One region of the Streptomyces sp. NPDC091271 genome, then DNA from elsewhere that is predicted to be linked to it. Evidence: riboswitches for the same ligand, from Rfam matches in the RefSeq annotation. Region 1 holds a riboswitch; each other region holds the start of a gene.

Region 1 (2,256 bases):
CGGCCAGCCGTGTCGGGTCGTACATTAAGCGTTCCTTTTGGCAGACCCAGAAGATTGCAAGTACACGCTAAGGGCTGGGATCGGTCAGGGTGGACCCATGGACGCACAACTGCTCGCCTTCGTCGCCGTGGCCGCGGGAATGGTGGCCCTTCCCGGCGCCGACTTCACCGTGGTCGTACGCAACGCGCTCACATCCCGGCGGTCCGGGCTCGCCACCGCCGCGGGAGTCGCCGGAGGGCTTGTGGTGCACACCGCGCTGGCCGCGGCCGGGCTCGCCGCCGTGCTCGTGGCGATGCCCGCCCTGTTCCGCACCGTTCAGCTGCTCGGCGGCGCGTACGTGCTCTACCTCGGTCTCAGCGGCCTGTACGCGATGCGCCGGCAGGCCACCACCGGAACCGCTGCCGAGGAGGTGAGCGAGGGCAGGACGCTGCCGGGAGCCGGAAGGTCACTGCGCCAGGGTTTCCTGACCAACGCCCTCAACCCGAAGGCGCCCGTGCTCTTCCTCAGCCTGCTGCCCCAGTTCGTCCCCGAGGGGGAGCCACCGCTGCCCAGGACACTGCTGCTGGCCTCGGTGGTCGTCCTGCTCGCGCTCGTCTGGTTCCCGGCCGTCGCCCTGCTGGTGGACCGCATGGGCCGGTGGCTGCGCCGGCCGCGTGCCGCCCGGGTGATCGAGGGTGGCAGCGGCACGGCGCTCACCGCGTTGGGACTCGTGCTGGTGACGGGCCCCCTGCTGCACTGAACGGAAAAGGGAGGGACCTCAGCGGACCCTCCCGTACAAAACGTTTCCGGACCAGATCTTCTCCAGCCGGACCACGGCGCCGGTCTTCGGCGAATGCCAGATCTTCCCGCTGCCGGCGTAGATGCCGACGTGGTACACACTGCGGCCCGCGTGGAAAAAGACCAGGTCGCCGCGTTTCCGCTGCGACCTGGAGATATGGCGGGTCTTGTTGTACTGCTGCTGAGCCGTGCGGGGCAGTTTCTTGCCGGCCTTCTTGAACGAGTAGAGCGTGAGCCCGGAGCAGTCGAACCTGTGGGGGCCCGTGGCGCCCCATCTGTAGGGCGCGCCCTTCTTCGAGGCCGCGATCTTGAGTGCCGTCGTCGAGTGGGCGGCGGCCTCGGCGTCGTTCACGAGACCGGGAGTCATCATGGTGGTGCCTACGGCGAATGTCAGGACCGAGGCCGTACCGACCCGGGCGAACAGTGACGGGACATGAACCTGCGCAGTCATGCGCAACCCTTCGTCAGCCGCCTGTGAAGGATGACCTGTCGGGTTCGGGCTGGCGAAGTTGCCCGGCCGCGCGAAGCGGCTTCACCCCGAGGGCCGTCCGGAACTCCGGTCGGCCCGTTGTGCTCGGGTCCTCCACTCCTGCCGATCCACTCCTGTCGACCAGGCATCCGGGCGGCGGCAGGACTCGGCGTCCGCCCGGACCGCCCCGCCGCGGTGGCGGGGGCTTGTCGTCCCAGGGATCTTTACGCACACGCCGCCGGATTTCCTCGTTGAAGTGCCGATATGTGAGAGTCGTCACGACTGATCCGATCGGGTGGACACAGCCGGTCCGGAGTCGGGGCGGTCGCACCGGACCAGCCGCGCACCAGCGACGGAACGACAGATTCCGTTCAGTGTCCGCGCCTGTCACGCAAGTTGGGCTGTCCCTCGGGCGGGGGACCTTCTACGCCGATCGAGCGAGGAAAACTCGTCAGGCCGCCGGGCGTGTCGAAAACAGGCGCCGAAAAGCGGGTGCGGCGGCCGAGTCGGGCCCGGAGCGCTCAACTCGACGACGCGGGAGGCACGGCGACCCGACCGGCGCGGCGCTCGCCGTCCAGCAGCCGCAGTGCCCTGGCCAGAGTGTCCGCGTGGATCTGGGACTCACCCCGTTCGTGCATCAGCACGAGTGCGTCACGGAGGGCGGTGGCCCGGGAGGCGAGAGCCTGAGCCGCCCGGAGCGCCCCGTACGTGTCGCTGCCGCGTGCGGGGTTGATGCGGCCGAGCTGGTCGAGCACCTCCAGGTAGCAGTCGATGAACTCGGCCTCCGCGCGGGTCAGGGCGGGGAGCGGCGGGAACTGGGGTGAGAGCATCGGGCGTTCACCTCGCGGGATGCGGCGGCTGGGACGGCGTGCGGTTCTCCACGACGTGGTCCACCAGTCCGAACGCCAGGGCGGCCGGGGCGTCGAGGATGGTGTCCCGTTCGATGTCGGCGCTGATCTCCTGTGTGGAACGGCCTGTGTGGCGGGCCAGCATGGCCGTGAGCATCTCGC
Region 2 (2,256 bases), on a different contig from region 1:
TCGCCTGGTCGATGAGGCGCTGCTCGGTGGCGTCGTAACCGACGAGCTCCGGGCCGATCTGCTCGATCACGGCGAGGACGGCCTTCTCGACGCCCTTGCCCTGGTAGCGGTTGGGGTCACCGTCGCGAAGCTCAATGGCCTCGAACGCACCGGTGGAGGCGCCGGACGGAACAGCAGCACGTCCCGTGCTGCCGTCGTCGAGGCCAACCTCGACCTCGACCGTGGGGTTGCCCCGGGAGTCGAGGATTTCCCTGGCTACGACGACGTCGATGGACGGCACGAGGCATCTCCTTCTGGGATCTGACACTGGTTGTGCAGGGTCACTGTGGCCTTGCGCCACGAGCCTAACCGGCCCGGCGCGCTCCGTCGGCCGTCCGCCCGTCCCCTGGGACGAAAAAGGACCCAAGGGCCTGCATTCCGGGCAAAGCTCCAGAATTCTACTGACGAGTAACCACAACAGTTGAACGCTCACCCCTGCGGCGAGCCCGTGTCCGCACCCCGCCAGGGGTGCGGACACGGCCCCGGCCCGGCGCGCGGGGGGCCTGCGCGCCGGGCCGGGCTCCGGGGCAGGAGGAAGACCCCGGGGTTGTCACCGACTGCTTCGGGTTCGGCTACTTCAGGTGGAGCTGCTGACCCGGGAAGATCAGGTCGGCCTTGTCGACGATGTCGTCGTTCAGCTTGAACAGCTTCTGCCAGCCGCCCTTGACCTTCTTCGCGTCGGCGATCTTGCTAAGGGTGTCGCCGGACTTCACCTTGTACTCGCCGTCACCCTTCTCGACCTTCTCGCCGGTCGGGGTGGTGACGGTCTTCTCCGGCGCCGTGCGCTTCTCGCTGCGCGTGGTGGGCTGCTCGGCCTTGCGCTCCGGCGCGGCCTGCGGGGCCGTGTCGCCGTTCTTCCCGGAGCCGGTGTCGACACCCGGGTCCACACCGTCGTTCGTCAGACCGCCGGCACCGGCGCAGGCCCAGGCGCCCGGGCCCTGAAGGTCGAGAAGCTTCTCGGCGGCGGCTATCTGCTGGTCCTTGGAGGCCAGGTCGGCGCGGGAGGCGTACTGGGTGCCGCCGGCGGCCGCCCAGCTGGACTGCGAGAACTGCAGGCCGCCGTAGTAGCCGTTGCCGGTGTTGATGGACCAGTTGCCACCCGACTCGCACTGGGCGACGGCGTCCCAGGTGTCGACGGAGGCGGCGGAGGCGCCGGTCGCGCCCATCAGCGGTACGGCGACGGCGGCACCGGCGACACCGGCGAGGGTCGCGACACGGACGGCCTTGGACGGGCGACGGTGCTTGCCCTTGCTGGAAAGCAGCATGGTTCTCCTCACCGACGCCTACGAGGTGAGCTGTCGGGTTCGGGCCTGTGAGTTGCCCGGTCGCCCTCACTCTCGGACGACTTCACCCCTAGCCGTGTCTCCGCCCGTCTTCCGACGGCCGGGTCCGGCACTTACCTGGGTCCCCCGCTCCTGCCTACGGCGCTTTACGCGTCGGTTCCCTTCGGCCGACGGCAGGATTCGGCGTGACGGTCGAAGGTGCCCGCGGTGCGAGCGGCTCCGACCGTAAACACACGCAACCCCCACATTCAAAGATGGACATAACGGGTGATCAGCCCGTAACGGCCCGACGCGAAGGGACGTTTTCGCAGGTCGGAGCCAATATGGACGGACCGGGCGGACCGGGCGCGCCAGTTGAAGCAAAGAGACCCATGTCTCACTTACGCATAAGTGGACATAGGCCTCTGAACTACCCCCGCTTTCGGGGTGTTTTCACGCTTTTGATCAGTTGGCGGCGGCCTCTGCCCGGCTGCCCCGCGCGTCCGTCCCGAGGTCGAGGGTCTGGCCGGGGAGGATCAGGTCCGGGTCGGAGCCCAGCTCGTCCTTGTTGGCCGCGTAGAGCGCGGTCCAGCCGCCGGGAAGCTCCTGCACGTCGGCGATCGCCCAGAGGTTGTCGCCCTCGCGGACGGTGTACGCCCCCTCCGCGCCCTGACGCGCGTCGGATTCACCGCGCGAGGCGTGGCGGCCGGACTCGCGCCCGTCGTCCTGGCCCGGCCGGGCGCTCGCCTCGGGGGCCGGCGTCCCGCGGTGCTTGCCGCCGTTCGCCGTGTCGTCCGTCGCCGTGTCGCCCTTCGGGGCGCCGGACGTCCCGGAGGCCTCGGGGGACGGAGTGGCGGACGGCGTCGAGCCGGCGTCGTCGCCCTCGTCCGTCTTACCGTCGGACGCGTCCTGGCCCGCCTCGCCCGTCGCGTCGGAGTCGTCCGAGCCGGCGGCC
Region 3 (2,256 bases), on a different contig from region 1:
GGCGACCTGTTCGCGGTCGCGGACACGCCGTACGGGGTGCGCCTGGTCCTCGGGGACGTACGGGGCAAGGGGCTGGACGCCGTGGCCGCGGTGGCCGTCGTGATCGGTGCGTTCCGGGAGGCCGCCGAGCAGGAGATGTCGTTGGAGGGGGTCGTCCAGCGGCTGGAGCGGGCGCTGGCCCGTGAGGGCTCGCGGCGGGGCGGTCTCGACTCCATGGAGGGGTTCGTCACCGCCGTCGTCGCGGAGATCCCGTCCGGCTCGGACGTCCTGCGCGTCGTCAACCGCGGGCACCCCGAGCCGCTCGTCCTGCACGCGGACGGGACGCTGGACGTGCTGGCGCCGACGGCGCCCGCCCTGCCGCTCGGGATGGGGCTGGACGCGTGGCCGGACCGGTCGGACGAGTGGACACTGCCGGCCGGGTCGATGTTCCTGGCGTTCACCGACGGACTCTCCGAGGCGCGGGACGCGAAGGGCGTCTTCTACGACCCGGCGGCCCGGCTGCGCGGCCGCCTCTTCCCGGGGCCGGAGGAACTGCTGTCCGCGCTCACCGATGACGTACGGCTGCACACCGGCGGCCGGTCGACGGACGACTTGGCGCTCCTCGCGGTCGGCCGTCCGGCGCGGGGCCAGCAGGAGCGGCGGACGACGGTGAAGATTGTGGGGCGGGACCGTGGATGACCGGTCGCGACCGTCGGTAGTCGAAGGACGTCGCTCCGCATAACATTTGACGTAACGTCAGAAACTGCTGGCTGGATGAGGGGTGCTCAAGTCGCCCTTTTGCACCCGTTTGACCCCTGAAAGTCCAGGCCAGGGTCATGACTGATCTACGGGAACAGCTTGGAAAAGGACACCCGTCTCTATTAACGTTCGATAACGCAGCGCGGTTGTACCCGCCGTCGCAAGAGACGGCACCGTGCGCAGCGCCGAATTCCGCAAGGGAACCGGGGAACCACCTACATGGGGTGAATCGGACACCTGTGTCTCGCGAGGGACGAAGGGGTCCGTAGGAGACCTTCCTGCTCCGAACCCGTCAGCTAACCCGGTAGGCGAGAAGGAAGGAAAGGAGTGCGCCCACGTGGCGTCCAATCAGCCTGCCCCCGAGGCCCCGTCGTCCTTCAGGACCGGCAGCTTCGGTGATGAGGACAGGACTTGGGATGAATGGAACCCCACCGAGGAGTCCATCCGTCCCGTACGCGGTCGGCACCGCGTAGCCAAGCAGCGCGGTCTCGCCCGTAGCTCCACCGTCCTCGGCGTCGGCGTCATCGCGGCCGTCGGTGCGGGTGGCATGGCCACCGCGCAGAGCAAGCCGCCGGTCTCCATTTCTCTTCCCGATTCCATCGCGGACAATCTCCCCGACGCCAAGTCCCTTCCCGGCGTGGGCGCGTTCATGTCCGGCGACTCCGACCCGGATCACGAGACGGTCGCCGCGTCGGCCCCGCTGACCAGCGCGGGCATCACCGCCGCCGAGGCCGAGCAGGGCACCACCGACGCGGGCGAGGCGCTCCGCGCTCGCATCCTCCAGCAGGCCGAGCAGCAGCAGGCCGGAGCCGAGGCGGAGGCCAAGGCCGCGGAGGAGCAGGCGGCGGCCGAGGCGGCCGCGGCCGAGGCGGCGAAGCAGCAGAGCGAGGCGGAGGCGAAGGCCGCCGCGAAGAAGAAGGCGGCCGAAGAGGCGGCGAAGAAGAAGGCCGAGGCCGAGCGCCTCGCCAAGCTCGCCGCGAGCTACGCCATTCCGACCTCCTCGTACACCATCACCTCGACCTACGGGCAGTCCGGTTCGATGTGGTCGTCAGGCCACCACACCGGGCTGGACTTCGCGGCTCCGACCGGCACGCCGGTCAAGGCCGTGCACAGCGGCACCGTGAAGTCGGCCGGCTGGTCCGGCTCGTACGGCTACCGCACGGTCCTGACGCTCGATGACGGCACGGAGATCTGGTACTGCCACCAGTCCTCGATGGACGTCACCGCCGGACAGAAGGTCACCACCGGCGAGACCATCGGCCGCGTCGGCGCCACCGGCAACGTGACCGGACCGCACCTCCACCTGGAGGTCCACACCCCGGACGGCACCGGTATCGACCCGATGGGCTGGCTGGGCAGCAAGGGTCTCTCGGTCTGACCCCGCTCGGACACCGGCCGGTCCCGCTCGGACACCGGCCGGTCCCGTCCGGGCACCGACTGATCCTGGTCGGACGAGCTCACTGATCCCGTTCGGACGCTGACGCCGCACTCGGCGCACCGGAACCCCGGCGGCCCTGA

What was found. A riboswitch is a leader RNA that binds a small molecule or an ion and turns the genes downstream of it on or off. The one in region 1 is predicted to bind cyclic di-AMP.
Region 2: another riboswitch for cyclic di-AMP. It lies ahead of ACIQM3_RS33505 (transglycosylase family protein); the one in region 1 lies ahead of ACIQM3_RS11220 (C40 family peptidase).
Region 3: another riboswitch for cyclic di-AMP. It lies ahead of ACIQM3_RS26995 (M23 family metallopeptidase); the one in region 1 lies ahead of ACIQM3_RS11220 (C40 family peptidase).

Annotation. Positions count from the first base shown of each region.
Region 1 is NZ_JBIVVD010000002.1:912,789-915,044, reverse strand. Features, by position in the region: gene ACIQM3_RS11230 (LysR family transcriptional regulator) at 1-25, opposite strand, end outside; gene ACIQM3_RS11225 (LysE family translocator) at 98-739, shown strand; gene ACIQM3_RS11220 (C40 family peptidase) at 758-1,228, opposite strand; cyclic di-AMP (ydaO/yuaA leader) riboswitch at 1,232-1,428, opposite strand; gene ACIQM3_RS11215 (hypothetical protein) at 1,768-2,076, opposite strand; gene ACIQM3_RS11210 (ATP-dependent Clp protease proteolytic subunit) at 2,084-2,256, opposite strand, start outside.
Region 2 is NZ_JBIVVD010000009.1:270,270-272,525, reverse strand. Features, by position in the region: gene eno (phosphopyruvate hydratase) at 1-280, opposite strand, end outside; gene ACIQM3_RS33505 (transglycosylase family protein) at 612-1,304, opposite strand; cyclic di-AMP (ydaO/yuaA leader) riboswitch at 1,305-1,476, opposite strand; gene ACIQM3_RS33500 (transglycosylase family protein) at 1,767-2,256, opposite strand, start outside.
Region 3 is NZ_JBIVVD010000006.1:623,584-625,839, forward strand. Features, by position in the region: gene ACIQM3_RS26990 (PP2C family protein-serine/threonine phosphatase) at 1-678, shown strand, start outside; cyclic di-AMP (ydaO/yuaA leader) riboswitch at 912-1,064, shown strand; gene ACIQM3_RS26995 (M23 family metallopeptidase) at 1,076-2,116, shown strand.